Regions from separate parts of the Proteus columbae genome, predicted to be linked through region 1. Evidence: predicted binding sites of a transcription regulator. Region 1 holds the regulator's gene; each other region holds the start of a gene.

What was found. The regulator PurR, encoded in region 1, represses purine synthesis genes. The targets are predictions, from matches to a motif close to CANGCAAACGTTTGCNTG.
Region 2: purH (bifunctional phosphoribosylaminoimidazolecarboxamide formyltransferase/IMP cyclohydrolase) is a predicted target of PurR. The motif match lies at 3,457-3,474, and genes of this name have one in related genera.
Region 3: purT (formate-dependent phosphoribosylglycinamide formyltransferase) is a predicted target of PurR. The motif match lies at 6,165-6,182, and genes of this name have one in related genera.
Region 4: guaB (IMP dehydrogenase) is a predicted target of PurR. The motif match lies at 2,995-3,012, and genes of this name have one in related genera.

The regions. Positions count from the first base shown of each region.
Region 1 covers NZ_CP043925.1:1,775,739-1,784,028, forward strand. Annotated here, with positions in the region: gene cfa (cyclopropane fatty acyl phospholipid synthase) at 1-499, opposite strand, end outside; gene punC (purine nucleoside transporter PunC) at 805-2,022, opposite strand; gene punR (DNA-binding transcriptional activator PunR) at 2,141-3,043, shown strand; gene purR (HTH-type transcriptional repressor PurR) at 3,070-4,095, opposite strand; gene F1325_RS19560 (YnhF family membrane protein) at 4,364-4,447, shown strand; gene sodB (superoxide dismutase [Fe]) at 4,585-5,163, opposite strand; gene F1325_RS08620 (sulfite exporter TauE/SafE family protein) at 5,448-6,263, opposite strand; gene F1325_RS08625 (Grx4 family monothiol glutaredoxin) at 6,767-7,108, shown strand; gene rnt (ribonuclease T) at 7,231-7,869, opposite strand; gene gloA (lactoylglutathione lyase) at 7,965-8,290, opposite strand, start outside.
Region 2 covers NZ_CP043925.1:3,706,474-3,714,763, reverse strand. Annotated here, with positions in the region: gene F1325_RS17290 (DUF1481 domain-containing protein) at 1-403, shown strand, start outside; gene purD (phosphoribosylamine--glycine ligase) at 428-1,717, opposite strand; gene purH (bifunctional phosphoribosylaminoimidazolecarboxamide formyltransferase/IMP cyclohydrolase) at 1,730-3,319, opposite strand; rRNA gene F1325_RS17275 (16S ribosomal RNA) at 3,937-5,479, shown strand; tRNA gene F1325_RS17270 (tRNA-Ile) at 5,551-5,627, shown strand; tRNA gene F1325_RS17265 (tRNA-Ala) at 5,763-5,838, shown strand; rRNA gene F1325_RS17260 (23S ribosomal RNA) at 6,177-8,290, shown strand, end outside.
Region 3 covers NZ_CP043925.1:3,058,890-3,067,179, reverse strand. Annotated here, with positions in the region: gene F1325_RS14405 (response regulator transcription factor) at 128-763, opposite strand; gene F1325_RS14400 (LacI family DNA-binding transcriptional regulator) at 1,231-2,226, shown strand; gene F1325_RS14395 (glycoside hydrolase family 32 protein) at 2,256-3,722, opposite strand; gene F1325_RS14390 (aminoimidazole riboside kinase) at 3,995-4,942, shown strand; gene rarD (EamA family transporter RarD) at 5,178-6,089, shown strand; gene purT (formate-dependent phosphoribosylglycinamide formyltransferase) at 6,215-7,399, shown strand; gene htpG (molecular chaperone HtpG) at 7,626-8,290, shown strand, end outside.
Region 4 covers NZ_CP043925.1:2,276,559-2,284,848, forward strand. Annotated here, with positions in the region: gene guaA (glutamine-hydrolyzing GMP synthase) at 1-1,383, opposite strand, end outside; gene guaB (IMP dehydrogenase) at 1,468-2,934, opposite strand; gene xseA (exodeoxyribonuclease VII large subunit) at 3,104-4,486, shown strand; gene F1325_RS10920 (TonB-dependent receptor) at 4,592-6,835, opposite strand; gene F1325_RS10925 (S9 family peptidase) at 7,001-8,290, opposite strand, start outside.

The DNA.
Region 1 (8,290 bases):
TTAAATCTAATTTTCGGCAAATTAAATCTAATTTATGCTCTTGGGCTTGGGCTAAATTATCTGCATTTTTCCAGTAACCACAGGAATATTGCATATTAGGATCAAGCATGGCGGTAAATAGATCATTACCAAGATCGTAATGCTCTTTACCTACCATCCATGCGCGTTTTTGTGTTTGCAGATTAAAAAGGCGGGCTGTCGCAATCTTGAAAATATCACGTAGATTTTGTGGGAGCTTATTTTCAAGACCAGCACGTAAGACTTTATGAAAGAATATATCCAGCCGCTCACAATCCCACCAACCATCCATATAACTTTCGCCGAGACCTAATGAGCCTTGCTGTAATACTCTTTTATAAAAATTCTGATTATGAACCTGAATATCATAAGGTTCTGAACCATTAATTCGAATATCTGTGTGAGCTAACAGTTCTATTACGATCTTTTCATAAGGATCGTTGGAGGTCTTTCGGCCTTCTTCTACACAAGATGTACTCATATACTCTCCGCGTAAACTAAGCGGGTTTTGAAACATAAAGCTAAGAAAGGATGTGTACAGATTGATAGTATTAAAATGGTATTGTGTTCATTATGAATTGAACGAATAGAATTAATAAAACAACTAATCTGACATAATCAGCAAATAATCTGTTTAATGTCTCAAAATCCGAAAGAAAAATAAACAAAACGCTATTACAGCGTATAGGTAAGTATAGAGACGTAGCATATTTTTCTCTAGAAAAGAAAAAGGCCATTTTTTATAAAATGGCCTTTTTAAGATGATTCTTAAAATAAGGAGAGCGATTATTCTGCGGTTTGAATCGTGTGCTTGGTAACAGATTTATTGCGCTGAATAAAGTAGCCAACCGCCATTGGAATTGCTGTTAACGCCATAATTGCAGTGGTGTTAATCAGAGGTTGTTGGCTGATAAATGCGGACACAATAAAACTTGCTAAGCTACAAAGACCCAGTTGAAGTGCATTTTGTAATGCAGCTGCTTTACCACTAATTTCAGGGTAAGCAGATAAAGCATTAGATACTGCGATTGGATATGATGCACCATTCATTGCAGCCATAATACAGAATGGAATTAAAATAGTCGTTAATGTTGGCTCAGTAAATTTAGCAACAAGGTATAACGCAGTCATACTGACAGCATAACCAATTAACAACAGTGGCAGTAGCGTTTTACCTGTCATTTTTGACAGTAAAATACGACAGCCATAACCACCTACCATAAATGCAATAGTTTGTGGAATATAACTTAAACCGATATCCTGTGGAGAGTAGCCCATCTTTTCAAGAATGATTGGTGAGCCAGCTAACCAAGCAAAGAAACCTGCACTACAAGAAGCGTAAACTAATACGTTACCTGTGTAGAGAGGGGATTTTAGTAAAGTCGTAAATGAAGCGGTAGATTGGTTTTCATCAGTGACTGATTTTTGTTTAATGTTTTTTAGCATTAATGTCGGTAACATTAGAACTAATGTTACAGCCATTAACACCATGAAAATCATACGCCAGCCACCGTGATTTAATAACGAAGCACCGATTAAAGGTGCAAGTGCTGGTGATAATGCAACCAGTGGCATAATTAAAGCAAAAACGTGCTGAGCGCGAGATTCATCAAAACGGTCGATGACAAGAGCTTGCCAAATAACAGCGGCAGAGCAAACGCCGAAAGCTTGTAGGAAGCGCATAGCAAGTAAGCCAGTTGCACTCTCAACCCACAGCATACCAAGACAGCCTAAAGAGAAAAGGCTTAAACCAATAAGTAGAATAGGCTTACGACCGACTTTGTCAGAAAGAGGTCCCCAAAGTAATTGAGCAACAGCAAAGCCAAATAAAAAGATACTTAAGCTATTACTAATAGCACCTTCGCTGATAGAGAGTTCACGCTGCATCATACCAAATGCAGGTAAGTACATATCAATAGCTAAGTAACCTAGCATACTCAAACCCGCTAGGTACACCATAAAGCTCATAGGTGTTTTTGATTGTGTGGAAGTTTTAGAATTCATTTTATTTTCTATGCTATGTGATGTAGAACATTTTATGTATTGTAACTAAGACCTATTTTACTTGTGAAACGGGAATATTTGGTTAATGCTGTGAAAAATTTTCAAAGGAATAAACTCTATGTGGTCAGAATACTCTTTAGAAGTTGTTGATGCAGTTGCAAGAACAGGAAGTTTTAGCTCCGCTGCTCAAGAATTGCACAGAGTGCCATCCGCCGTTAGTTACACTGTTCGGCAATTAGAGGAATGGCTTGCCGTTCCTTTGTTTGAGCGCCGTCACCGTGATGTAGAATTAACCGATGCAGGTAAAATTTTCATCAAAGAAGCACGATCTGTTATCAAAAAAATGAATGACACTCGGCATCTTTGTCAACAAGTTTCTAATGGGTGGCGCGGTCAATTTAGTATAGCAGTTGATTGCATTGTTAAACCTGAAAGAACACAACAACTTATTCTCGATTTCTACCGCCATTTTCCTGATATTGAGCTGTATGTCTACCCTGAAGTGTTTAATGGCGTATGGGACTCCTTAGTTAATGGTCGTGTTGATTTAGCGATTGGTGCAACAAGAGCCTCACCAATTGGTGAACGTTATAGTTTTAGAGATATGGGATTTATGCCTTGGCGCTGTGTTTGTCATGTTGATCACCCTTTAGCGAAAGCACAACATCCATTAACGGATGATGAGATGCGACCTTATCCAAGTTTATGCTTAGAAGATACTTCACGCAGTTTACCAAAGCGTGACACTTGGGCGCTAAATAATCAGCGTAGAATGGTTGTTCCGACATGGGATATGGGGCTTGAATGCTTGTTAGCGGGATTATGCGTAGGAATGGTGCCTTGGCATCGTGCTGAACCTTTAATTGAACAAGGTAAGCTGGTTACTTTACAACTGGCACAACCATTGCCAGACAGCCCATGCTGCCTGACGTGGGTCGATAAAAGTGAATCACCCGCTTTGACATGGTTGTTAGATTATCTTGGAGATAGCCAAACCTTAAATGAGGAATGGCTTCGCTAGAAATCAGATAGCCGAATAAATCTGAATTAACGACGGTAGTCAATAAAAGGACCGTCAGCAACTGAACGGCGCTCAACTAATCGTGGATGAACTTCGATTGTTTGGGCGTCTTCGCGTTTGTTGACGATGCGATCAAGCAACATTGACAAAGCCATTTGACCTAAACGCTCTTTTGGCTGGTGGACTGTGGTTAATGCTGGCGTAAAATAACGCGCATTACGAATATTGTCGTAACCCACAATGGAAATATCGAAAGGAACACGTAAACCTAGCTCATCAGCGGCACAAATTGCGCCCATTGCCATCACATCACCACCACAAAAAACAGCAGTAGGGCGATGTTTTTGATTTAGCATCTGATACATGGCTTTATAACCAGATTCTGGCTCAAAGTCGCCTTGTACAATCCACTCATCTTTTACTGTGATTTTTGCTTCTTCCATGGCTTTTAAGAAACCTTGTAAGCGACCACCACCGGTATTACGTTCTAATGGACCAGGGATAATACCAATATCACGATGACCACGTTCAATAAGGTAACGACCCGCAATATAGCCACCATGAAAAGCATTATCGATAATCGTATCGGTAAAGTCACCACGCGCCTTACCCCAATCCATGACAACCATTGGAATATTACGATAGCCTTCTAACAGTGTCAGAAGGTGATCGGGGTATTCAGAACACATGACTAATAACCCATCAACACGTTTTTGTGCCAGCATCGCTAAATAGGCTTTTTGTTTATCGAGGTTATTATGTGAATTACATAAAATCAGTGTGTAGCCTTTGCTATAACAACTATTTTCAACAGCTTCAATCACTTCAGCAAAGTAAGGAGCTTCACTGGACGTGGCTAACAGGCCAATAGATTTGGTGTGATTGACTTTTAAACTACGCGCAACGGCACTAGGCGAATAATTTAATTCTTTTATAGCGGCCCAAACTGCTGCCCGTGTGTTCTCAGCAACAAAACGTGTTTTGTTGATCACATGAGAAACAGTCGTGGTTGATACGCCTGCGCGTTTTGCCACGTCTTTTATTGTTGCCATGGTGTGGAAAACTCCTGACCTTCATTGGTCTCTTTTATCTAATTTTATGGTTTAACTGCCAGTATAGTCATACATAGGGCAAACACTGGCAATAATTTAGCGATTAGCTGTGAATTTTGTATGATCTAGCTCAAAAGTGAAAGTATTAATCAATGTTATAAATTGTGCACTAGTCGCTATTTTAGCAAATTTTGATATGTGATAATAATTAACCATGACAAGGTTATGGTTAAAAAAGTGTATTATAATCATTTTGAGGGAGAAATAGATGGATACGGATCTGAAATTTGGTTTGAGTACAGCAGTAGCAGCGCTTGTTATGATTGTTTTATTTTCGACTATGTTGTTCTAATCACTGCTTTATAGAATATCCGATCAATTTAAATAATAGATTATCGAATATCTGAATATAACAAAGGGCTCAAGGCCCTTTGTTATTTTGTCACCAAAAATGAATCTCAATCACTCACCTTTGATTATCAAGCTCAATTAAGCAAGGTTAGCTTCAACAAATGACCAGTTAACCAGTGCCCAGAACTCTTCTAAATATTTAACGCGCGCATTACGGTAGTCGATGTAGTAAGCATGTTCCCATACGTCTACTGTTAACAGTGGTTTGTCTGCGCCTGAAACTGGAGTAGCAGCATTAGACGTGTTAACAATCGCAACTGAACCGTCTGCTTTTTTAACTAACCAAGTCCAACCTGAACCGAAGTTTTTAGCTGCCGCATCATTAAATTGCTTTTTGAACTCTTCAAAAGAGCCGAATGCTTTGTTGATAGCATCAGCAACTTTACCTGTTGGTGCGCCGCCTGCATTTGGTGCTAAACAGTTCCAGTAGAAAGTGTGGTTCCATACTTGAGCTGCATTATTAAAGATACCACCATCAGTAGATTTGATGATTTCTTCTAAGGATTTGCTTTCTAAATCAGTACCTTTAACCAGGTTATTTAAATTGGTTACGTAAGTTTGGTGGTGTTTGCCGTAGTGATATTCTAAAGTTTCTTTAGAGATGTGTGGCTCAAGAGCATCTAACGCATAAGGTAATTTTGGTAATTCGAAAGACATTGCGTACTCCTTTAAACTATCTATTTCGGGTTTTGTGCCTGAAATCATTCCATCAAAATCATTTGAATTGATAGAATGAGGCAAATGAATCACTAAGTTGTTACTATTTTGCTAATTATTTTAACAAAAATCTGCTGAAATAACAGCTAAATATCTTTTATCTATAGTTATAAGCCATATAGATTAATTATACTCATAAGAGTATATCCCACAGAGCAACTCGTAAAGCAGTAAAATATCGACTGTGTTTAGAGCCTATATCCTCTGATTGTTGCATTTTCTGCTTACTCTATCATCAGTGTATACATCATTTTCACTACGACTAAGAATAGAAATAATGCAAATATTTGGCGAACTCTTGGAATAGGTAGGCGATAAGCAACTTTTACACCGACAGGGGCGAAGAGAATGCTGGTAATGCTTATTCCAATAAAGGCAGGTAAATAAACAAAGCCTAAATAATAGTCATCAATATTTGTTTGATTCCAACCATAGATAATACCCATGATTGTGCCAATGGAAGCGATGATGACACCAATCATTGAAGAGGTTGCAATACATTTGCGTGTATTAAATCCCCAATGACTTAAAAGAGGAATGGTGATAGTCCCACCAGCAATGCCGATAAAGCTGGATATAAAGCCAATTAAAGAGCCACCACTGGTTAATGCCGGTTTTGAAACAACAGGATCTTTCACATTTTCTATGCGTTCTGCTTCTTTCTTTTTGGTTAATAATCCATAGATGGTATATACCATGAAAATACAGAACACGATTTGCAATATCGTGTTTGACATTTTTTGTACCAGAAATGTCCCAACAAGCATACCAATGATAGTGCCGATAGATAATAGAGGAAATTGCTGCCATAAAATGGCTTTATGTTTGTTATGTGAATACGCTGAAGATGCTGTGGAAAATATAATGACAGAGAACGAGGTAGATAAGGCAATTTTCATCACCATATCTGTTGGGATAGCTTGTTGACTCACTACATACATAACTACTGGAACAATGATTGCACCGCCTCCTATGCCAAGTAGTCCAGCAAAAAAGCCAGTGATACATCCCACTAAAAGAAACAGCAAAATCATATCCATAGTTAATACTCATCAAGGTTTATAACAAACTTATTTATATACATTATATCCTTTTAATAAAGTAGCGTTTTATCTTAATGTATAGATTATGAAATTTAATATATTGATTTTGATATAAAAGTGACTTGTTCTTTTCTTCTTGCTTATTCTATAAACCAACACCACCTAAAGCCGTTGTTATTTCATTTCATAATAAAGCAGTGCTTTATATACTTTAAAATCAAGTGAAGAAAAAATGCGCTTAAAATTAAGAAAGGAAAAACTGCAAAAATAAAAAGGGAGCTAATAGGATAAAACACACTCATAACCATCGGTAACGCATTGATTTATTTTTTATGCTTTATTGTGTTTTTTCTCATCAATAATCTCATAGATTAATACCAACTTATTGTTTTATATCGAGAACTAAACTTATATAGAGGTTTCTAATATAAAGTGGTATTCTTCTTTCATGTTTTCCCCTATAAAGCATATCGAATATAAAAGGCTGTAAGGACTTACAAATGACGACTATTGAAAAAATTGAACGCCAGATCAATGAAAACCCAATTATTTTATACATGAAAGGTTCACCAAAATTACCAAGTTGTGGTTTTTCTGCTCAGGCAGTTCAAGCTATCTCTGCTTGTGGTGAGCGTTTTGCGTATGTTGATATCTTGCAAAACCCAGATATTCGTGCAGAACTACCAAAATATGCACACTGGCCAACCTTCCCACAATTATGGGTAGATGGTGAATTAGTCGGTGGATGTGACATTATTTTAGAAATGTATCAGCGCGGTGAATTACAGAAGTTATTAAAAGAGACTGCTGATAAATACCGTGGTGAAGAAGAAGCACAGTAATTAATTTTTATTGTTTCGGTATTGAAACGCATAAAAATAATGAGATCTTCGATAAAAAAGCCAGTTCATCATTGAACTGGCTTTTTTCTGTTATTCATAAATGTATCAGCGAAATCATAGTTTCAAGGTGTAGGCAATGGCCATCCACCAAGCTTTTTCCAACGGTTAACTAATTCACAAAAAAGTAATGATGTGCGATTAGTATCGTATAATGCACCGTGCGCTAATTTGCTATCAAAGGGAATGCCAGCAGTGATGCAGGCTTTAGCCAAAATTGTCTGCCCTAATACCAATCCACTTAAAGCCGCTGTATCAAAGGTGGCAAAAGGGTGAAAAGGATTACGTTTTAATCCAGCACGCTCAGCAGCAGCCATCACAAAGCTGTGATCAAAATTTGCATTATGAGCGACAATAATAGCGCGATTACAATCTGCATCCTTCATTCCTTTACGTACCATTTTAAAAATGGCATGAAAGGCTTCATATTCACTGACTGCGCCACGTAAAGGATTAGTTGGATCAATACCTGTAAACTCTAAGGCTGCTGGCTCTAAATTAGCCCCTTCAAAGGGTTCAACATGAAAATGTAATGTGTTATCAGGTTTTAGCCAACCTTGCTCATCCATTTTTAGTGTAATGGCGGCGATTTCAAGTAAACCGTCTGTTTTCGCATTAAATCCACCTGTTTCAACATCAATGACAACAGGGTAGTAACCCCGAAAACGGTTACAAAGCTTATTGGGATTATTTATATCAGGCATTAAGTTGTACTTATCCGATAAAAATAGAATATCGGAAATTGATAATCAGTAAGGCCAGAAAGATACACATGTTATCTTTCTGGTTTTAATAAATATTAGTTACCTAGAGCGTGACTTGCACTTTTGTTTTCGATGAGCTCGATTTTATATCCATCAGGATCTTCAACAAAAGCAATAATTGTTGAGCCACCTTTTACTGGACCCGCATCACGGGTAACATTACCGCCAGCTTGGCGAATGGCTTCACAGGTTGCGGCAACATCATCAACACCTAATGCTACATGCCCAAAAGCGGTTCCCATTTCGTAGCTGTTTACACCCCAGTTATAGGTTAATTCGATAACCGCACCAGTGCTTTCATCACCATAACCAACAAAAGCTAACGAGTATTTATATTCCTCATTCTCGCTAGTGCGTAGAA
Region 2 (8,290 bases), 1.9 Mb from region 1:
CAATCCTACCGAGCCCTCATCTTGGCACCTTCGTTTAAATAAACGTGGTGAAGTTATTTTCATGCAACAAGAAAGCCAAAAGCAAAAACGAGCATTAACAGAAGATGAACGTTTAAGAATGGTGTTTGCTGCAAGTAAAGAGCGTGAAATCAGCGAAGCGCTTACTATTGGGAAAGTAAATTTAGTACAGGGTGTCTGGTATCAAAATACAATGACAACATGTGCTGGCGAGAAGGTGAGTGTTTCATTTGAAGGTCCGGAACAACGCTGGTTAAAAACGAGAGCGCGCAATCCAAATAAGCCTTCTTATGTTGCTTGGCTTGATTCACCAGAAGGTAAGCAATTACTTATGGTTGCAGAACACGATTTTTGTAAATGGGAACCAACAAAAGAGAGCTTGTGATCACTCCCTTTTGCCGTTGTTAAATTATTTCTTTAAGCGTGCAATCGCTCGATAGCCGATATCATGACGATAAAAACTACCATCCCAATGAATACCTTTCGCTAAAGCATAAGCATTTTTTTGAGCTTGCTCGATATCATCACCTAATGCAGTCACACATAATACTCGCCCGCCAGCAGTGATAACTTCGCCTTTGTCATTGAGTGTTGTTCCAGCTTGAAATACCTTTGCCGTTGTTGACGATGTTGGTGTTAAGCCTTCGATAACATCACCTTGACGATAATCCGCAGGGTAGCCGCCTGCTGCAATCACAATCCCTAAAGCTGGGCGAGGATCCCAATGGGGATCTTTATCTTTTAAATTACCTTTTGCTCCAGCTAAACAGAGTTCAACTAAGTCAGATTGCATACGCATCATAATAGGTTGAGTTTCTGGATCACCAAAACGACAGTTAAACTCAATAACCTTAGCAACACCTTGTTTATCAATCATCAGTCCAGCATAAAGGAAACCTTGGTAGCGATGTCCTTCAGAAGCCATTCCTTTTACTGTTGGATAAATGATCCTTTCCATTACTTGCTGGTGGATTTCTGGTGTAACAACAGGTGCTGGCGAATATGCACCCATTCCCCCAGTATTAGGACCTGTATCGCCATCGCCGACACGCTTATGATCTTGGCTTGTTGCCATTGGAATAACGTGTTCACCATCAACTATGACAATAAAGCTAGCTTCTTCACCATCAAGATATTCTTCGATAACAATACGGTGCCCTGCATCACCAAAAACATTGCCAGCCAGCATATCTTTAATTGCAGCTTCAGCCTCAGCTTGTGTCATTGCAACAATAACGCCTTTACCTGCTGCTAAACCATCTGCTTTGATAACAATCGGCGCGCCTACTTTATTGAGGTACTCAAGTGCAGGCGCTATCTCTGTAAAATTTTGATAATCCGCAGTTGGAATTTTATGTCGAGCTAAAAAATCTTTTGTAAAAGCTTTAGAACCCTCTAATTGAGCGGCTCCTTTTGTTGGACCAAAGATGGTCAGTCCCGCTGCTTTAAAGGCATCAACAACACCAATAACAAGTGGGGCTTCAGGGCCAACAATTGTTAAATCAATATTATTCTCTAGAGCAAAGGCAATTAATGCAGGAATATCCGTTGCACTGATTGCAACGTTTTGTACGCCTTGCTCTAACGCTGTTCCAGCATTACCCGGCGCAACAAAGACTTGTGTAGTAAGCGGTGATTGAACGGCTTTCCAAGCTAAAGCATGCTCACGACCACCATTACCAATAATCAAAATCTTCATATCAATACCTTATTAATGACGGAAGTGGCGCATATTGGTGAAAATCATCGCGATGTTATGTTCATTTGCAGCTGCAATCACTTCATCATCACGAATTGAACCACCAGGCTGAATAACACAAGTCACACCGGCAAGTGCTGCTGCATCAATACCATCTCTAAATGGGAAGAATGCATCTGATGCCATTGCACAACCTGCAACTTCTAAGCCTTCATCAGCGGCTTTAATCCCCGCAATTTTTGCAGAATACACACGGCTCATTTGTCCTGCACCAATACCGACAGTCATATCGTTTTTTGCGTAAACAATGGCATTTGATTTTACAAATTTTGCGACTTTCCAGCAGAAGAGTGCATCTTTAAGTTCACGTTCACTTGGTTGACGTTGAGTGACTACTCTTAAGTTTTCTTCTTTTACCATACCCAAGTCACGATCTTGAACTAACAGTCCACCATTAACACGTTTGAAATCTAACGCTGGTTTGGCTTCATGCCATTGACCACAAGCTAATACACGAACATTTGGTTTTGTTTCTAAAATCGGTAGCGCATCTTCATTAATAGAAGGAGCAATGATCACTTCAACAAACTGGCGTTCGATGATTGCACTTGCTGTTTTTGCATCTAATGGACGATTGAATGCGATAATACCGCCAAATGCAGAAGTTGGATCGGTTTTAAATGCATTGTCATATGCTTGTGTGAGAGTGTTCGCAATTGCAACTCCACAAGGGTTTGCATGTTTCACAATAACACATGCAGGCTCGGAGAATGATTTCACACATTCTAACGCGGCATCAGTATCAGCGATGTTGTTATAAGAAAGTGCTTTGCCTTGTAATTGGTTTGCAGTGGCAATAGATGCTTCCTCTATATTCTCTTCTATATAGAAAGCTGCTTGCTGATGAGCATTTTCACCATAACGCATATCTTGTTTCTTTATATAGTTCAGATTTAAGGTTCGAGGGAAAGTACCTGATGGTTGTGAAGTATCACCATAATAAGGTGCAACCTTCTGACCAAAGTAGTTAGCAATCATTCCGTCGTAAGCAGCTGTATGTTCAAAGGCTTTAATCGCCAAATCAAAGCGTGTGTCTAAAGTAAGACTATTTTCGTGATTATCCATTTCTTCAATCACTCTTTCATAGTCATTACTATTTACTACAATCGTAACGTCTTTATGATTTTTTGCTGCGGAGCGAACCATTGTTGGTCCACCAATATCGATATTCTCCACTGCATCTGCTAATGAGCAATCTGGGCGAGCTACCGTCTTAGCGAAAGGATAAAGATTTACGACGACCATATCGATAGGTCGAATTTCATGTTCTTCCATAATCGCATCGTCTTGTCCACGACGACCTAAAATTCCACCATGTACTTTAGGGTGCAGCGTTTTCACTCTGCCATCCATCATTTCTGGGAAACCTGTGTAATCGGAGACTTCAATAACCGGTAAGCCAGCTTCTGCTAATAGACGTGCGGTTCCACCTGTCGATAAGAGTTCTACTTCTCTTTCAACAAGTGCTTTAGCAAATTCTAAAATACCTGCTTTATCAGACACACTTAAAAGTGCACGGCGGATAGGACGAAGATGTTGCATGAGTTTTATCCCTTGGGGTTGGTATAACGGTAGTAATGGTGAAGTTAAATCACATTAATACAGTGAAATTGTGTTTGCTTAACTAACATTTCAGAAGATGGACACAAAATCAATCTTACTTAATCGGTCATTATAATAACGCAAACGTTTGCGTTTGACATGCTAATTTTATGTAAAAAGACAATCTGTGGATAAAATTGTTGATAAGTGCGTATAAGTGGGGGTTTTGCTGTGGAATTAAGCAAACGATTTTTTTTCTAAAAAAAACTATTGCCAGCCTCGGAAAACTCCCTATAATGCGTCCTCGTTGTCACGGCAAACCACGCTAAGTGAGTTAGCCGAGAGAACGAAGAAAAAAGTGAAAAAGCCTTGAAAATAAACGCTTGACACTGAATGAGGAAGATGTAGAATGCACCTCCTCGCAACAACGCAGAAGACCGGAAACGGCAGCGAATGTTGCACTGCTCTTTAACAAATTATCAGACAATCTGTGTGGGCACTCGCAGAGACGATATCTTCTAAAATATTAGATGTATCAAGTCTTGAAGAGTGAACAACAAAAGTAAATTCATTTATGAATAGCTAAGTTTTCGATTTCTTTGAGCATCAAACACTTTTAATTGAAGAGTTTGATCATGGCTCAGATTGAACGCTGGCGGCAGGCCTAACACATGCAAGTCGAGCGGTAACAGGAGAAAGCTTGCTTTCTTGCTGACGAGCGGCGGACGGGTGAGTAATGTATGGGGATCTGCCCGATAGAGGGGGATAACTACTGGAAACGGTAGCTAATACCGCATGACGTCTACGGACCAAAGCAGGGGCTCTTCGGACCTTGCGCTATCGGATGAACCCATATGGGATTAGCTAGTAGGTGAGGTAATGGCTCACCTAGGCGACGATCTCTAGCTGGTCTGAGAGGATGATCAGCCACACTGGGACTGAGACACGGCCCAGACTCCTACGGGAGGCAGCAGTGGGGAATATTGCACAATGGGCGCAAGCCTGATGCAGCCATGCCGCGTGTATGAAGAAGGCCTTAGGGTTGTAAAGTACTTTCAGTTGGGAGGAAGGCGTTGATGCTAATATCATCAGCGATTGACGTTACCAACAGAAGAAGCACCGGCTAACTCCGTGCCAGCAGCCGCGGTAATACGGAGGGTGCAAGCGTTAATCGGAATTACTGGGCGTAAAGCGCACGCAGGCGGTTGATTAAGTTAGATGTGAAATCCCCGGGCTTAACCTGGGAATGGCATCTAAGACTGGTCAGCTAGAGTCTTGTAGAGGGGGGTAGAATTCCATGTGTAGCGGTGAAATGCGTAGAGATGTGGAGGAATACCGGTGGCGAAGGCGGCCCCCTGGACAAAGACTGACGCTCAGGTGCGAAAGCGTGGGGAGCAAACAGGATTAGATACCCTGGTAGTCCACGCTGTAAACGATGTCGATTTGGAGGTTGTTCCCTTGAGGAGTGGCTTCCGGAGCTAACGCGTTAAATCGACCGCCTGGGGAGTACGGCCGCAAGGTTAAAACTCAAATGAATTGACGGGGGCCCGCACAAGCGGTGGAGCATGTGGTTTAATTCGATGCAACGCGAAGAACCTTACCTACTCTTGACATCCAGCGAATCCTTTAGAGATAGAGGAGTGCCTTCGGGAACGCTGAGACAGGTGCTGCATGGCTGTCGTCAGCTCGTGTTGTGAAATGTTGGGTTAAGTCCCGCAACGAGCGCAACCCTTATCCTTTGTTGCCAGCGCGTGATGGCGGGAACTCAAAGGAGACTGCCGGTGATAAACCGGAGGAAGGTGGGGATGACGTCAAGTCATCATGGCCCTTACGAGTAGGGCTACACACGTGCTACAATGGCAGATACAAAGAGAAGCGACCTCGCGAGAGCAAGCGGAACTCATAAAGTCTGTCGTAGTCCGGATTGGAGTCTGCAACTCGACTCCATGAAGTCGGAATCGCTAGTAATCGTAGATCAGAATGCTACGGTGAATACGTTCCCGGGCCTTGTACACACCGCCCGTCACACCATGGGAGTGGGTTGCAAAAGAAGTAGGTAGCTTAACCTTCGGGAGGGCGCTTACCACTTTGTGATTCATGACTGGGGTGAAGTCGTAACAAGGTAACCGTAGGGGAACCTGCGGTTGGATCACCTCCTTACCTAAGAGATACGTGTTATGTGCAGTGCTCACACAGATTGTCTGATGAAGAACGAGCAGAAATACCGGTATAGGCTTGTAGCTCAGGTGGTTAGAGCGCACCCCTGATAAGGGTGAGGTCGGTGGTTCAAGTCCACTCAGGCCTACCACTTTTCCTTTATGCTGTGTTGTGAAGCAACTCGTTTACTTTAAGTAAACTTCGTTACTCCATGCCTTGCCTAAAGAAAAAGCTTCTTTTATAAAGAAGAAAAGGAGTGGTTATACAGGTATTAAGAATGCATTATGGGGCTATAGCTCAGCTGGGAGAGCGCCTGCCTTGCACGCAGGAGGTCAGCGGTTCGATCCCGCTTAGCTCCACCATAATTTCTTGAATATAAAACAATAATTCAGAGTATATTAGCAATAGTATACTGCGAATTATTTTGCTCTTTAACAATCTGGAACAAGCTGAAAAATTGAAAACAAATCAATATATCACCGAGGTATATTGATGAGTCTCTCAAAATCTCAGACCTTGAATGTGTGATACTCCAAGGCGAGTGTCATGAGCGAGCAACAGCAATTCTAGGCGGACAGCGCGCAGTAAGCGCAGCATACATAAGTATGTGAGCATTACGAGCACTGCCCAACAACGAATTGATGCTTGTGTAGCCATGACCTTTAAAGTCGTCTTCGAGAGAAACACCTTCGGGTTGTGAGGTTAAGCGAATAAGCGTACACGGTGGATGCCTAGGCAATCAGAGGCGATGAAGGACGTGCTAATCTGCGATAAGCGTCGGTAAGGTGATATGAACCGTTATACCCGACGATTTCCGAATGGGGAAACCCAATATCCAATGGATATTATCATTAACTGAATACATAGGTTAATGAAGCGAACCGGGAGAACTGAAACATCTCAGTACCCCGAGGAAAAGAAATCAACCGAGATTCCCCTAGTAGCGGCGAGCGAACGGGGAACAGCCCAGAGTCTTAATCAATAGCAGCATCAGGAGAACGGTCTGGAAAGTCCGGCAGTAAAGGGTGATAGCCCCGTATCTGAAGATGCTGTTATTGTGAACTCGACGAGTAGGGCGGGACACGTGTTATCCTGTCTGAATATGGGGGGACCATCCTCCAAGGCTAAATACTCCTGATTGACCGATAGTGAACCAGTACCGTGAGGGAAAGGCGAAAAGAACCCCGGCGAGGGGAGTGAAAAAGAACCTGAAACCGTGTACGTACAAGCAGTAGGAGCCTCTTCGTGAGGTGACTGCGTACCTTTTGTATAATGGGTCAGCGACTTATATTCTGTAGCAAGGTTAACCGAATAGGGGAGCCGTAGGGAAACCGAGTCTTAACTGGGCGAATGAGTTGCAGGGTATAGACCCGAAACCCGGTGATCTATCCATGGGCAGGTTGAAGGTTGGGTAACACTAACTGGAGGACCGAACCGACTAATGTTGAAAAATTAGCGGATGACTTGTGGATGGGGGTGAAAGGCCAATCAAACCGGGAGATAGCTGGTTCTCCCCGAAAGCTATTTAGGTAGCGCCTCGTGAACTCATCTTCGGGGGTAGAGCACTGTTTCGACTAGGGGGTCATCCCGACTTACCAACTCGATGCAAACTACGAATACCGAAGAATGTTATCACGGGAGACACACGGCGGGTGCTAACGTTCGTCGTGAAGAGGGAAACAACCCAGACCGCCAGCTAAGGTCCCAAAGTCATAGTTAAGTGGGAAACGAAGTGGGAAGGCTCAGACAGCCAGGATGTTGGCTTAGAAGCAGCCATCATTTAAAGAAAGCGTAATAGCTCACTGGTCGAGTCGGCCTGCGCGGAAGATGTAACGGGGCTAAACTATGCACCGAAGCTGCGGCAGCGATATGTAAATATTGTTGGGTAGGGGAGCGTTCTGTAAGCCTGTGAAGGTGTGCTGTGAGGCATGCTGGAGGTATCAGAAGTGCGAATGCTGACATAAGTAACGATAATGCGGGTGAAAAACCCGCACGCCGGAAGACCAAGGGTTCCTGTCCAACGTTAATCGGGGCAGGGTGAGTCGACCCCTAAGGCGAGGCTGAAAAGCGTAGTCGATGGGAAACGGGTTAATATTCCCGTACTGGTGGTAACTGCGATGGGGGAACGGAGAAGGCTAGGTTGTCCGGGCGACGGTCGTCCCGGTTCAAGCATGTAGGCAGAGTGATTAGGCAAATCCGGTCACTTAATGCTGAGGTGTGATGACGAGCCACTAAGGTGGTGAAGCAATTGATGCCCTGCTTCCAGGAAAAGCCTCTAAGCTTCAGGTTACCAACAATCGTACCCCAAACCGACACAGGTGGTCAGGTAGAGAATACTCAGGCGCTTGAGAGAACTCGGGTGAAGGAACTAGGCAAAATGGTGCCGTAACTTCGGGAGAAGGCACGCTGGCGGTAAGTGAAGTCCCTTGCGGACGGAGCCGAAGCCAGTCGAAGATACCAGCTGGCTGCAACTGTTTATTAAAAACACAGCACTGTGCAAACACGAAAGTGGACGTATACGGTGTGACGCCTGCCCGGTGCTGGAAGGTTAATTGATGGGGTTATCCGTAAGGAGAAGCTCTTGATCGAAGCCCCAGTAAACGGCGGCCGTAACTATAACGGTCCTAAGGTAGCGAAATTCCTTGTCGGGTAAGTTCCGACCTGCACGAATGGCGTAATGATGGCCAGGCTGTCTCCACCCGAGACTCAGTGAAATTGAACTCGCTGTGAAGATGCAGTGTACCCGCGGCAAGACGGAAAGACCCCGTGAACCTTTACTATAGCTTGACACTGAACATTGAGCCTTGATGTGTA
Region 3 (8,290 bases), 1.3 Mb from region 1:
TCCAAAATAGAATATTTTTAGAAGTACAGCTTTCTCTCATTAATAAAATTTAATGAAAATTAAACAGGTCATATCGTTATATAGTAAGATAATACAACCCATTGATAAATAGAAATCACATTGTAAATTAGTTTGCTCTTAAATCATATTTCTTAAAGAAATCATACTCTTGAACTAATTGTGGTAGTGATCTTATTTTCAATTTCGTATACATATTTGAACGATGCACTTCAACTGTACGAGGCGATAACGAAAGTTTTTCTGCCGCTTCTTTGCTCGTATTTCCGTCAAGGATCATCTCCATAACCTCTTTTTCTCTATTAGATAACTTACCAAATTTATCTTTTAGAGATATATATGTTCGGAATTGCTCAACTTCACTTTCATAATGCAGGAAAGATTCCGAGACAATATTAAGAAGTTCATTCACATTTAGAGGTCGAGTTAAATATTCGAAAGCCCCTGATTTAAATGCGTTACGACAACTCTCAATGGAACTATCCCCAGAAATAATAATAACAGGGATGATGTTTTTCAATTTGTTGAGTTCTTTAATCAGTGCAATTGATGGTGCTGCACTACTCTTTGTATTAATTATGATGCACTCTTTATGAGCTCCTTTTGTTGATGAAAAATAGTATTTCAAGAAAGCCTGCTCATTTGAATAGGTTTTCACATTAGCCGCTAAAGAAGAAAGAACGGCTTTAAGTTGAACTTTTGTACTGTCATCTTCAAAAGTGATTAAGTGGATTATTGATTCCATATGTTGCTCCTGGTTTTACTCTGCTCTTACACTAAAAGTGAATGAGTAACGAAATTTGACTAATTTATAAGTTTTTTATGTAGGGTAACATTCACGCAACGGAGCCATATTCAGAATATATCAAATTAAAAATGATTAATACTTCTGTATTATATTATAGATAAAATATCAGAACTTTGTTTTGTTTCAATATTTGTATTTTATAGATAAGAATAATTTATTTCTATAATGAAAGGATGAGATAACTATTATTAATTGTAACTAAGTTTTTTATCGTAAGTGATTTTAACTATATTAAACTCACTTAATAAGTAAAAAAATAATATATCTAGGTGTTTTTTTATGAAGTAATTAATAGTCGCATTTAGTTACAATACAATTCCCTTTGTGGCTTTTTGGCTTTACTTCTTGTAAAATAGCACTTTATTTCTACTGACCCTTTTTAATAAACCAACCGAGCCAATACTATGGCGTCACTGAAAGATGTAGCTCGACTTGCATCCGTTTCTTTGATGACAGTCTCAAGAGCGATTAATAACCCTGAGTTATTAAAACCAGAAACACTGAAACAAGTCCAAAATGCGATTGATCAACTTAACTATGTTCCAGATTATTCTGCACGAAAAATTCGTGGTCAAGGAACAAAAGTATCATCAATTGGTGTTCTGGCAATTGATACCGCAACGACACCATTTTCTGTGGAAATGATTTTATCGATAGAACAAACCGCAAGAGAATTTGGTTGGAGTTCATTTGTTGTTAATTTGACTGCACAAGATTGTTATGAAAATGCCATTTGGCAACTTTTGGCTCAACGTCCAGATGGTATTATTTATACCACGATGGGATTGCGTGAAATCACCGTACATGAAAAGTTGCTCGATAAGAATTTAGTGTTAGCAAACTGTTTGGATAAAACGCACGCTTTCCCAACTTATATTCCCGATGATTATCATGGACAGTATTTTGGGATGAAAAAAGTCATCGAGAAAGGGTATCGCCGTCCTTTGTGCTTTTATATACCTGAAGAGTCTGTTGCAGGGCCTATTCGTCGTAAAGCCGTTGAAGATGCTTGGCAAGAGGCTGGGCTACCATTGTCGGATCTACAACAATATACGATGATGTTTGGAGATGAACACTATCGTGATGTGATTGAAATATTGAAAAAGCATTGTGTTCATCAAAAGGCTGACTTTGATATTCTCATTTGTGGTAATGACCGTATCGCTTTTCTCGCTTACCAAGTTTTACTTTCTATGGGGTTACGTATTCCAGAGCAAGTGGCTGTTTTGGGATACGATAATATGATTGGTACGGGAGAATTGTTTTATCCACCATTAACAACGGTACAACTGCCTCATTATGAGTTAGGTAAAGAAGCGACATTGCATATTATTCAAGAACGAAACCATAGAGATACCGTACACGTACCTTGTCAATTAGTTGAACGTGAGTCTATTTAAAGACTCACGTCTTACTTACCTTCTTAATATTAGTAAATACTATTTAGCTGCCAATATTGACCATTAATCAGTGTTGCATCGCCATTCATGGCAAAAAAACGTAAAGTTTGAGTATCTTGTTGAGCATAATATCGGCTGCTAAAGGTGAATTCACCTTTGTTTACAAAGACTTCAATTGATGAACGATCAATGAAAATACGTAAATTCAATTCACAACCTTCAGGTAATGGAATACTTCTAGCTCCACTCATATTGTGCTGAGGATAATGGCGGTTAAGAACCAAACGATTTGATTGATTATCAACAAATAGCTCAAGCCCTTTACCTAGCCATAAGCCAAATTTTTCAGCATGACTGTCTAAAGATAATGTTAAGTCGAGTTCGATAGCGGTAGTATTATTTATTAGTTCGATAGATTGATTACTGAGTGTTAATGGCTGGATAGTCTGTTTTTCTTGGCGCAATGATTCGACTTCTTTAACAGGGATCATGCGTAAGCGATTTTTGGATTTATCAAACGTGATTTCACGAGGGAGTGTAAAACAACCAGACCAAAATTCAGATTTTGAAGGCATTGGCGAATTCCACATATCCATCCATCCCATTGAAACACGACGACCATCAGGTGTCGTAAATGATTGTGGCGCATAATAGTCATGGCCATTATCAAGTTCAATAAAGTGACCTTGTGGTTTAAAGGGTTGATTTGGCGACCACTGGCCAATTAATGCCCCTGATTGAAAGAGATTGCGATATTGATAGCCTTCGGCTCGTTTTCCTTGTGGTGAGAAGACGATTGCAAATTCGTTTTCTTGGCTAATAGGGAAGAAATCAGGGCACTCCCACATATAGACATTTTTATCATCCGTTTTTCCTAAAACAGTGTAATCGTTGTTCCACTGTTGACCTTCTTCAAATAAGGTTTCGCTAGAGAAGAGTAGGACTTGTCCTTGATCTTTTTCATCACGAGCACCAACAACCATCCACCATTTACCGTCTTGATACCAGACTTTAGGATCACGAAAATGCATATAACCTTTAGGGGGTTCTAAAACGATCCCTTTTTTCTCAAAATGAATGCCATCTTCACTGATAGCAACACATTGCGCTTCATAGATTTGACTATCATCCCCTTCGGCGGCTAACCAATTGTGTCCGGTATAGAAAAGATAGAGTTTACCTTCATGGCTAATTGCTGATCCTGAGAAGCAACCACTTTTGTCGTAGTCATCTCCTGGTGCTAACGCAATAGGTTGATGTTGCCAGTGGATCATATCGGTACTTGTGGCATGTCCCCAATGCATTGGTCCCCAATCTTGAGAATAAGGATGGTGCTGATAAAAGGCGTGATATAAACCATCGTGATAAATAAGACCATTAGGATCATTTAACCAACCCGCAGGTGCTGCCAAATGAAACTGGGGATAAAATTTATTGCCTCGTTTTTCAATCAAAGTATTTAAGGCTTTTGTTGATTGTTCTAAGCGGTGTTTCATATCATTATCCTTATTATATTTTAGAGTTATTAGTGTGTTTTTAAGATCACAAAAGGGTAAAGAACAGATGTAATCACACTATTATTCTTGCTGTTAACGATAACATTTAGAGTGAAAAAAATACGATGCATGAGATTGACTTTATCATTTTATCTCATTATGTTAACGTTATCAGTGTGGATTTACGAGCAATATCTTTACTTATTCGTTATGAATAGTCATAAAAACAGAATATAGTTAAGAAAAATAATTGCTTATCTTCAGGAGAGATTATGAAAGTCTGGTCTTTAGGTGACGCTGTTGTTGACTTGATCCCATTGCAAAACATGCAATATGAAGCATGTGCTGGTGGCGCGCCAGTCAATGTTGCTGCGGGCGTTGCTAAGCTTGGTCAACAAAGTGGTTTTATTGGACGTGTAGGTGAAGATGCGTTCGGCCATTTTATGCAAAAAACATTGTTTGATCTGGGCGTTGATACTCGTGCAATGGAATTTGATGAGTTTCATCGTACCAGTACTGTTCTTGTCTCTTTACAAGAAAATGGTGAGCGTGATTTTACTTTTTTAGTTGCTGAGTCTGCTGATCAATTTTTAACAGAAAAATCTTTACCTGCGTTTGAAAAAGATATTTTGCATTTTTGCTCTTTAGCATTAGTGAATCCCATTTGTCGCTCGACCTTAGATTGTGCAATCAAAAATATTAAAGAAAGCGGTTCACTACTGAGTTTTGATATTAATTTACGACCTCAAATGTGGCGTGATCATGAAGAAATGCGCGAAGTTATTGATAATTATGCGCATAAAGCGGACATATTAAAATTATCCGAAGATGAGCTTACGTGGATGACACAAGAAGTGACATTGAATAATGCACTTAAAAAATTAGAAGATTATCCCGCTCGTTTAAAAGTGATCACCCAAGGCTCTAAAGGTTGTTTAGTTTTAACGCCAAATACCCAAGTCGCATTTAGTGCCTTTATCGTTGAATGTATTGATACAACCGGTGCTGGTGATGCCTTTATGTCAGGCTTGTTAGCTGCGCTTGCTGAATATGGTTTTGCTGAAGATGAACCATATCTATCAAAAATAGTGACGCAAGCAGCTGCTTGCGGTGCTTTAGCCACCACTAAAAAGGGGGCAATAGCCGCGGCACCAAGTCGTAAAAAATTACATGATTTTGTTCAGCAGCAACCGCCTTTGCATGTTAGGGAGATTTTCTAACAACTCACCTATTTTTTCTGGTTGTGGTTTTTACCACGGTTTTCCCTTAATGGATTTTCCTATTCTCCATTTATAACGACTTTTCTCGGAGTGGTTATTTGTGGAGATTTTTTTTATCTCATCTATGCTGTTGTACTGATGTTTGATCAATCAATCAGCGATGCCGATCATATTGTTCTGCCAATTTTAAGCGTATGATATTAAATCTTATCGACTTTTATTGATGGAACATTAAATGTGGGCTCAATCGGGCGCGGTATTAGCCATTTTTTCTTATATTCTTTGGGGAATTACTCCTCTGTTTTATCGGCTGTTACCGGGAGCGCAGCCGTTAGAAATGTTGGCTCAGCGTTTGATCTGGTCTATCCCTCTTTTATTACTCGTGCGACTCTTTATTAAAAATAGGACACGATGGCGCGCTGTTTTACAAGATAAGCGCTCTATTTTTATGTGTCTATTTAGCTCAATGGCTATGGCTGTTTCTTGGTGTACATTTACCTATGCATTAACACATCAACAAGTATTAGAAGCGAGCTTGGGGTATTTTATTAATCCGCTTTTCTCAATTTTATTAGGCGTCATATTTCTTAAAGAAAAGCTTAATTCAGCAGAAAAATGGGCTGTTGCCTTAATTTGTGCTGGTGTGGGCTATCAATTGTGGATGTACGGTGAATTACCTGTATTGGCTATAATGATGGGCGGTGCATTTGCTGTATATGGATTAATTCGTAAGTTTATTCGTTTTGATGTGATCACGTCTTTATTTATGGAAACCCTTTGGTTAATGCCATTAGCAATAGGCGCTACGATTTGGTTGGTTGTTACCGATAAAAGTGCATTACCTTCGGCTGATAATTTGACTCGTTTTTATTATATCTTAACAGCTCCAGTGACTATCTTACCGTTATTATTCTTTACTGCTGCCGTCAAACGAACCACGTTAACCGTGATAGGATTAGCGCAATACATTGAACCTACCATTCAATTTTTATTGGCTGTTTTCTTATTCCATGAAGCTTTTGATGAAGTAAAAGGCGTGAGTTTCTCACTGATTTGGTTAGGACTTTTATGCTGCATCTTAGCACTTATCCGAAAACGCCTTAATTATCTAAAAATTCAAAAAGGAAAACGTAGCCAAACAATGTAATTGTTTTATTTCTCTGCCTGATTATTTTTTTGTCTGGCTATTTTTCTATCAAGCTAAATCCGTTATGCTATATGAAAGGCAATCGTTTGCGTGATTGTGATTTTTATTAATGGTGAGGATAAAAAATGACAGTGCTGGGTACGGCTCTTACAGCAAGTGCAACAAAAGTGATGTTATTAGGTGCCGGTGAATTAGGCAAAGAAGTTGCGATAGAATGCCAACGCTTGGGAATTGAAGTGATTGCCGTTGATCGCTATCTCAATGCTCCAGCTATGCATATTGCTCATCGTCATTATGTTGTAAATATGCTTGATAGCGATGCATTAAAGCAAGTTATTGAACAAGAGCGACCTGATTTTATCGTTCCTGAAATTGAGGCTATTGCAACAACGTTACTGGTTGAATTAGAACAAGCGGGGCAAAAAGTTGTTCCTTGTGCCCGTGCTGTAAAGCTAACTATGGATAGAGAAGGTATTCGTCGTTTAGCCTCGGAAACACTGAATTTACCTACATCGAACTATCAATTTGTTGATGATGAAGTGAGCTTTAAAAAAGCGGCTCTAGAAATAGGCTTCCCTTGTATTGTAAAACCTGTCATGAGTTCATCTGGAAAAGGGCAAAGTGTTATTCGTAATGAAAACGATTTAGCTCAAGCTTGGACTTACTCGCAAGAGGGCGGGAGAGCAGGAAAAGGACGCGTTATCGTTGAAAAAATGATCCCATTTGATTTTGAGATCACGTTACTGACTATTCACGCTGTTGATGGTACCCATTTTTGTGCCCCTATTGGTCATCGACAAGAAAAGGGTGATTACCGTGAATCATGGCAACCTCAAAAGATGAGTGACATCGCGCTTGCTAAAGCAGAGCATATTGCGAGTAAAGTGGTTGAGAACTTAGGGGGCTATGGTTTATTTGGTGTTGAGTTGTTTGTTCAAGGTGATGAGGTATTCTTTAATGAAGTCTCACCTCGCCCTCATGATACTGGATTGGTGACACTAATTTCTCAAGACTTATCAGAGTTTGCGCTTCATGTTCGTGCTTTTTTAGGCTATCCCATTGGTGGAATTCGCCAATTAGGGCCTTGTGCATCAGCGGTTATTTTACCAGAGCTTTATAGTACGAATATTGTGTATTCTGGTATTGAAAAAGCGTTGAAGGCGGATCGTCAAATTCGCCTTTTCGCTAAGCCTGAAATTGCTGGCTTTCGTCGTTTAGGTGTTGTGCTTGCTCACGCTGATACGATAAAACACGCATTAGATGAAGCAAAAGCAGGTGCAAAAGCAATTGTTGTAAGTGATGCCAAATAATTAGAAATGTAATCTAAATTAGCCTATTTTACCGCTAAGTGAATATTATCAACTTAGCGGTAAAAACATCCAACAAGTATTATTTTGGCTCAAACTTTAATCATATAAGGTGTGTAATCACTTTTATTAGCTTAATTTCTTACTCAACCCTTGAAACTTGCTTAACTATCCCCACTTTTTATTCATATTGATTTTTTTCGCCAAATTAGGATTAATTGAGGTAAAAATGAGTATGAAAGGTCAGGAAACAAGAGGATTTCAGTCAGAAGTTAAACAACTTCTTCAATTAATGATCCATTCTCTTTACTCCAATAAAGAAATTTTCCTTCGCGAATTGATTTCTAACGCATCAGATGCGGCTGATAAATTGCGTTTCCGTGCATTATCAGATGCAGCGCTTTATGAAAATAACGGCGAGTTGCATGTACGCATTTCCACTGATAAAGAAGCTCGTACTCTGACTATCAGTGATAATGGTATTGGTATGACTCGTGATGAAGTCATTGATAATCTCGGTACTATTGCAAAATCAGGTACAAAATCATTCTTAGAATCTATCGGACAAGATCAAGCTAAAGATAGCCAACTAATTGGTCAGTTTGGTGTCGGATTCTATTCTGCGTTTATCGTTGCAGATAAAGTGACAGTACGCACTCGGGCTGCTGGTGAAAGCGCAGATAAAGGTGTTTTTTGGGAATCTGAAGGTGAAGGTGATTACAGCGTTGCTGATATTGAAAAAGCTGATCGTGGTACTGAAATTACGCTTCATTTGCGTGAAGGTGAAGATGAGTATTTAGATGATTGGCGTCTGCGTAGCATTATTAGTAAATATTCCGACCATATTTCTCTGCCTGTTGAAATTGAAACGAAAAATGAAGAAGACGGCACAGT
Region 4 (8,290 bases), 500 kb from region 1:
CCCCATAACGCCCACTGAACGCACAGGTAAGAACACGGTAAATGCTTGGCTTACTTTGTTATATAAGTCAGCTTTATGCAATTCTTCAATAAAGATAGCATCAGCACGACGCAGTAAATCACAATACTCTTTTTTGATTTCACCTAATACACGAACCCCTAAACCAGGACCCGGGAATGGATGACGATAAAGCATGTCGTAAGGTAAGCCTAACTCTAGACCAATTTTACGAACTTCATCTTTGAATAGTTCTTTTAATGGCTCAACTAAACCCAGTTTCATATCATCAGGTAAACCACCCACATTATGGTGTGATTTAATCACATGAGCTTTACCTGTTGCAGATGCGGCAGATTCAATCACATCTGGGTAAATAGTACCTTGCGCTAACCATTTAACTTGTGGCTGTTTAACCGCTTCTTCATCAAATATTTCAATGAATGTGTGACCAATGATTTTACGCTTTTTCTCAGGATCGTTTTCGCCCTTCAACGCAGTTAAAAAACGTTCTTCTGCTTCAACATGGATAATATTTAGGTCAAATTTGCCTTTAAACATTTCCATGACTTGTTCTGCTTCATTCAGACGCAATAAGCCGTTATCAACAAATACACATGTTAAACGTTTACCAATCGCACGGTTTAACAATAATGCAGTCACTGAAGAATCAACACCACCTGATAATGCTAAAATAACGTGATCATCACCAATTTGCTCTTTTAAACGAGCAACAGTGTCTTCAATAATTGCAGCAGAAGTCCACAGAGCATCACAACCACAGATATCTAAAACGAAACGTTTTAAAATCGCTAAGCCTTGATGGGTGTGTGTAACTTCTGGATGGAATTGAACACCATAAAAACGTTTCTCTTCATTCGCCATAATAGCAAATGGGCAAGTTTCAGTGCTGGCTACTGTTACAAAGTCTGATGGAATAGCAGTAACTTTGTCGCCGTGGCTCATCCACACATCTAATAGTGGTTTGCCATCTTCGCTAACTGAATCTTGAATATCATTGAACAGAGCACAAGTTTCACGAATTTCAACTTGTGAATAACCAAATTCACGCTCACCAGAAACTTCGACGTCACCACCTAATTGCATTGACATCGTTTGCATACCATAACAAATTCCTAATACAGGAACGCCTGCATTAAATACATATTCTGGCGCACGAGGGCTGTTGTCTTCAGTAGTACTTTCAGGGCCACCAGACAGAATAATACCATTAGGATTAAATTCACGAATTTGTTCTTCTGTAACATCCCATGCCCAGAGTTCACAATAAACGCCGATTTCACGGATACGACGAGCAATAAGCTGCGTATACTGTGAACCGAAATCAAGGATAAGAATGCGATGATTATGGATATTTGCTGTCATTTGTGGTGAATTCCAAAACAGATAAAGTCATAAAGTTGAAAGGCTTGCTAATTTATAATCAAAACAAGCCTTTCTCGGAATAAATTACATACCTAAGCGATAGTTAGGTGATTCTTTCGTGATGGTCACATCATGGACATGGCTTTCTTGAATACCGGCACCACTGATACGAACAAATTCAGCTTTAGTATTCAATTCTTTAATTGTTGCGCAGCCTGTTAAGCCCATGCATGAGCGTAAACCACCCATTTGTTGGTGAACGATAGTTTTTAATAAACCTTTATAAGCAACACGACCTTCGATACCTTCTGGTACTAATTTGTCTGCTGCATTGTCAGTTTGGAAGTAACGATCTGATGAACCTTTAGACATCGCACCTAATGAGCCCATGCCACGATAGGATTTATAAGAACGGCCTTGGAATAGTTCGATTTCGCCCGGAGATTCTTCAGTACCTGCAAACATTGAACCAACCATCACGCAAGCTGCACCTGCTGCTAATGCTTTTGCAATATCGCCAGAGAAACGAATACCACCATCTGCAATAACAGGAATGTTACGATCTTTCAGTGCTTCAACTGCATCTGCAATAGCGGTAATTTGTGGTACACCAACACCAGTTACGATACGTGTTGTACAAATTGAACCAGGACCAATACCAACTTTAACCGCACTTACACCTGCATCTGCCAGTGCTAAAGCACCTTCTGCGGTTGCAACGTTGCCACCAATGATAGGGAGATTTGGATACAATGCACGAGTATCACGAATGCGCTGTAATACGCCTTCAGAGTGACCATGAGAAGAGTCAATAAGTAAAACGTCAACGCCAGCGGCAACTAATGCTGCTACACGCTCTTCGTTACCTGCACCTGCACCAACAGCAGCACCTACACGTAAACGACCGTGTTCATCTTTACATGCGTTTGGTTTACGTTCTGCTTTTTTGAAGTCTTTTACAGTGATCATACCTTTCAGGTGGAAGTTGTTATCAACCACTAAGGCTTTCTCTACACGTTTTTCATGCATTCTTTGCATGACAACATCTCGTGCTTCGCCTTCTTGTACTGTCACTAAGCGCTCTTTTGGTGTCATTACCGCAGTAACTGGTTGGTCTAAATCAGTAACAAAACGAACATCACGACCCGTAATAATACCCACTAATTCGTTGTCATTAGTCACAACTGGGTAACCCGCAAAGCCATTGCGTTCAGTCATTGCTTGAACTTCACGTAAAGAAGTTTCTGGTGTTACGGTGATAGGATCAGTGACAACACCACTTTCATGTTTTTTCACACGACGAACTTCTTCAGCTTGGCGTTCGATAGACATGTTTTTGTGGATAAAACCAATTCCACCTTCTTGAGCTAATGCGATAGCTAAAGGCGCTTCAGTCACAGTATCCATTGCAGCAGAAAGCATAGGAACATTTAGGCGGATTGTTTCAGTCAGTTGAGTAGACAAGTCGGCAGTATTAGGAAGAACAGTGGAGTGTGCAGGAACTAACAAAACATCATCAAATGTAAGTGCTTCTTTTTTAATTCGTAACATAGCAATATCTCACCAAGGCGGCTTTTAGGAAATAGAAAATATTGCCGCGGAATTATACACACCGAAATCGGTTGCTTCTAGCTTTTTTTCAAAATTTTTATTGATCCTGCCACTAACTTAGGTAGTATCAATCAATTAAGTCTTTGTTTTAAAATTTGATCTGGCTCACATGACACTACTGATAAACAATAATATTTTTACTGTTAGCCGTCTAAATAAGACCGTTCGCCAGTTATTAGAAATGGAAATGGGTCGCATTTGGATCAGTGCTGAAATTTCCAATTTTACTCAACCCTCTTCTGGTCACTGGTATTTTACGTTAAAGGATACTAATGCCCAAATTAGAGCAGCGATGTTCCGTGGGCAAAATACTAAAGTTACTTTTCGCCCTCAGCATGGTCAGCAGGTTTTAGTTCGCGCAACCATTACACTGTATGAGCCACGAGGCGATTACCAATTGATTGTTGAGAGTATGCAACCTGCTGGTGACGGACTCTTACAACAACAATTTGAGCTATTAAAACAAAAACTCAGTGCAGAAGGGTTATTTGATGCAATTTATAAAAAACCCCTGCCATCTCCCGCTAAACAGATTGGTGTTATCACTTCATCAACAGGAGCAGCACTACACGACATCTTAAATATTCTTCGTCGTCGTGATCCTTCTTTGCCAGTGCTTATCTACCCAACCGCTGTTCAAGGTGCTGAAGCACCTATGCAAATTGTTCATGCCATCGAACTTGCTAACCGCCGTAAAGAGTGTGATGTTTTAATTGTTGGTCGTGGTGGCGGTTCGTTAGAAGATCTCTGGGCATTTAATGATGAACGCGTTGCTCGTGCTATTTTTGCCAGTGAAATTCCGATTGTAAGTGCTGTTGGTCATGAAACCGATGTGACCATTGCTGATTTTATTGCCGACCTTAGAGCACCAACCCCTTCTGCTGCGGCAGAGCTTATTAGTCGTAACAAACTTGAGTTATTGCGCCAATTACAATCGCAACAACAACGCCTTGAAATGGCGATGGATTACTATTTAGCAAAAAAATTACGCGCAATAACACAGCTTCATCATCGTTTGCAGCAACAGCATCCTCATTTACGTCTTGCTCGTCAGCAAAATGTATTAGCTTCCACACAACAGCGTTTAGTGACTAGTTTTCAGCGACTATTGCAAACCAAACAACATCAACAAACACAACTACAAAAACGCCTTAATTACCAAGAACCTAGTTCAAAAATCCAAGCATTACTTCGCCAACAACAGCAGTTGATTTACCGTATGAGAGAAAGTATTTCACTACAGTTATCTCGTCAACGTGAACAATTCGCTATTAGCTGTTCACGATTGGAAAGTGTGAGTCCTCTCGCAACACTTTCTCGTGGTTACAGTATTAGCGAAACAGAGTCTGGAGAAGTGCTAAAAAATACCAAACAAGTGAAAGTGGGTGATCCGTTGAAAACACGCGTTGAAGATGGTTGGATCACCAGTGAAGTGATTAAAACACAAAAGATAAGAGCTAAACGTAAAGCAGCACCTAAAAGTGACGATTAACTTAAATATTATTGTTTAATGAAACAGTGATACAAAAAAACGGCACCAATCTTCCTTTGATGCCGTTTTTTATTATTTATACTTTAAGATAATCATTACGTTACATTAAAAACGTACTTCTCCTGCAAAAAGATAACTTCTGCCACGGGCAGTTTGTGTATTTGCACTCGGATCTTGCATAATCGGCGCTGAATTACTTCTATCAAGCGCATTAGAATAATTTTTATTCATTAAATTATGCACGGCAAATTTTAAAGAAATGTTTTTATTAATTCTGTAATTACTATAAACATCGACAACCGTTGGGATATCATCTTGCTGCACCATTGGCACTTTACCTGTATCGTAATCTACCCCTTCTGGTGAGGATTTACGTGCTTTTCCCGTTATTTGGATCACAGTGCCTAGTTCTAATGACTGGTCATCAAAGAAGCGAACACCTGTATCAATAGTGGCATAATATTTAGGTAATTCAGAAGCGGGCGTTTGCCCAAAGTCTGTACTGGCAATCGAAGTCGGCTGTGAAGTTCGTTGGTCACTGTATGAGAGGTTAGTATAAAACACTCCTGCATCATAATTTGCTTGTAGCTCATAACCACGTAAAGTCACAGGATCAAGGCTATTGGTGTACAAGAAAATATTCCCATCGTATTCTATCCCCGCGTAATCCTCGCCAGTTAAAGAACCGTCATTTTTACAACGCACCCCACCTTTACATACCAAATAAGAATCACTGGAAATGTAATCTTTGATTTTTGTGTGATACCACAATCCTTTAAATCGTAAACTATCGCCTTCCATCATTAAATCTGGGTGATAGCTATTAAAACCAATTTGCACAGTATCTGCCTTTTCGCTTTTTAAAAATGGGTTCATTGAAGCACCGCCTTCATTGGCAAAAAAGATCTCTTGTGATGTCGGTGCCCTCATGGTGTGTGCATAGCTTACAAAAGGCTGAAATTCAGGAATAATTTCGGCAGAAAACAACATGCCTGGGTCCCAATTTCTATCATGGCGACTGAGGTTCATTTCACCTTCGGGGAAACATGCGGCTCGTGGATCACAAGCGGGTTTTCGTCCTTTAATATGATAATCGACATAATTTAAATTAAGGTCGAGAGTATAAATATCGTATTCAAATTTCATTTGTGAAAAGAAGCTGGTTAAATCGTTTTTTCCTTGCGGTGCAAACGTATTATATTCAACCATATTTTGTGATTGCCACGGATCAGTAGAAGGTGCAATAACACTGCGTTTGTATTCTATTGACATTAATTTTGTGCCCAGTGTTAATGCCATATCCAATTCATCGTAATTAAAGCGGCTGGTATTTTTAGCGACTAGTGAATCAGATATATTTTTTGCATTTGCTTCACGTAAACTAACAAGAGAATCACCTGCAAATTTTTGTGATGCTTGGCTGTGGCTAAGCAAAATTTCGCTATCAAATAGATCGTTTAGCGGTGTATAGCGATATTTCGCATAATAATCTTTTGCATCAATTTTTCGTCGATTAAAATCATTGTTATAAAAACGACCACTTAATTCTAATTCATGAGAGTCGTTAGGTTTAATATTAATTTTAGTCAGTTCTGAATGCGGTCGTTGATTGAATTCTTTGCTTGTCGAAAATTCTTCACTATTAAATCCCGCGCCATTTTTATAAGACGATTCTATTTTATGCCCACTTAATGCAAGCATTGCACCAATGCTACCATCATCATTAAATAATGAACGTTGCCCAGCAACAGCAACCATACCGTTATAACCTAATCCATTTGTGCCACCAGCAGCTTTACTTCTGACACCCCAAGTGTGTCCTTGAAATAAAATATCTTCTACACCAATAGTTTTAAAATTAGCACTTCCTGCTAGGGCATTAATACTATTTTCACCGTCTTGTTGACCACGAGAAATATCGATTTGAATAATAAAATTCGGATCGATCATGCTATTAAATTGGTTGTAAGGTTGCGCGCCATGCGCATATTGGCTAGGTGATGTGCTATACATAGTTTGAGTGACACCATCAACCATCATATTAACGCGACCAAAACCACTTAATCCGCGAATATTAACACCAATGCCCGGCTGACTCACATCCATTTGAGTATATGTTCCCGGCGTTGAACGTAATGTTTGTTCAACAGATTCAAGATTATTAATTTCACCAATAGAGCTATAAGCACCTGGTTTTCCCAATGCTTTTTGTTCAGGCGTTTCTTTTTGTGCTGATGAAACTTTTAAGCTACTAAATTGAATCGCTTTATCTGTTTCAGATGCGATGGCAAGATGATTAACACCCGAAAATAAAATAAGAGTGCTAAGTATTTTCCTTGTAAATTTCATAATAAACCTATTCTTTATTTTTATTTAAATAGGCTCACGTTGCTTTATATAAAGTCATTAAACTAGAAAATATTATTATTGTTATGTTTGCTTTAAATAATAGCGCTGTCTCCCTTAATGAGAGACAGGCTAATTTATTAAACTGATTTACTATTACTGATTATTCTATTTTATATTTTGAGCTTTAAAATAGACTTCAGGCTGTTCTAACATCAGAATAAAAGCATATTCTTTGGCTGTATCGCGTAAGCGATTAAAACGCCCTGATTTACCACCATGCCCTGCACTCATATTAGTTTCAAGTAATAGCAGATTATTATCTGTTTTTAATTCACGCAATTTCGCAACCCATTTTGCAGGCTCCCAATATTGCACTTGTGAATCATGTAATCCTGTTGTGACTAATAAATGAGGGTATGCCTTGGCAACCACATTATCATATGGGCTATACGATTTTAGGCGGAAATAAACGTCTTTATCAGCAGGATTTCCCCATTCTTCATATTCCCCTGTTGTTAAAGGAATTGAAGCATCAAGCATTGTTGTCACAACATCCACAAATGGAACTTGAGATACAACACCGCGGTATAACTCAGGTGCCATATTCACAACGGCGCCCATTAATAATCCGCCCGCACTGCCACCCATAGCGTAAACGTGTTTGGGTGCTCCGTAACCTTTGGCAATTAGATATTTAGTGGCATCAATAAAGTCTGTAAAAGTATTAACTTTATGTTCCATTTTACCTTGGTTATACCAGCGTTTACCTAATTCACCGCCACCACGCACATGCACAATGGCATACACAAAGCCTCGGTCTAATAAGCTTAAACGAGGTGAACTAAACGAAGGATCGATACTGCTACCGTAAGAGCCATAGCCATAAATTAAGATAGGATTTTCACCTTTCTTAAATAAGTCTTTGCGATAAACCAATGATACGGGAACTTCAACACCGTCTTGTGCTTTTACCCAGATACGCTCGCTTTCATATAAATTGCGTTCAAAGCCTTTCACTTCTTGCTGTTTAAGCAATTGCTTTTGATGCGTTTGCATATTCCATTGATAAGTTGAAGAAGGCGTTGTCATAGAAGTATAACCAAAGCGAAGCTCTTCGCTATCTGCTTGAGGGTTAAAACCTAGCCATGCCATATAAACAGGATCGTCAAAGGTCACATTCGTCGATTGACCTGTTTTCCAATCAATTTGACGTAATGACACTAGTCCTTGTTTTCTTTCTTCCACAACTAACCAGCGATTAAAGAGATCGAAACCTTCTAAATCGACCTCTTTTTGTGGTGCAATGACGGTTTCCCAAGGCTTATCGATTGATGCCGTTTTATAAAGACCAAACAATTCACTCTCATGATTCGAACGAATATAGAATTCGCCATTAAAATGGTCGATATCATATTCACGCCCTTCTTGACGCGCAGAGAATATTACCATTGGTTT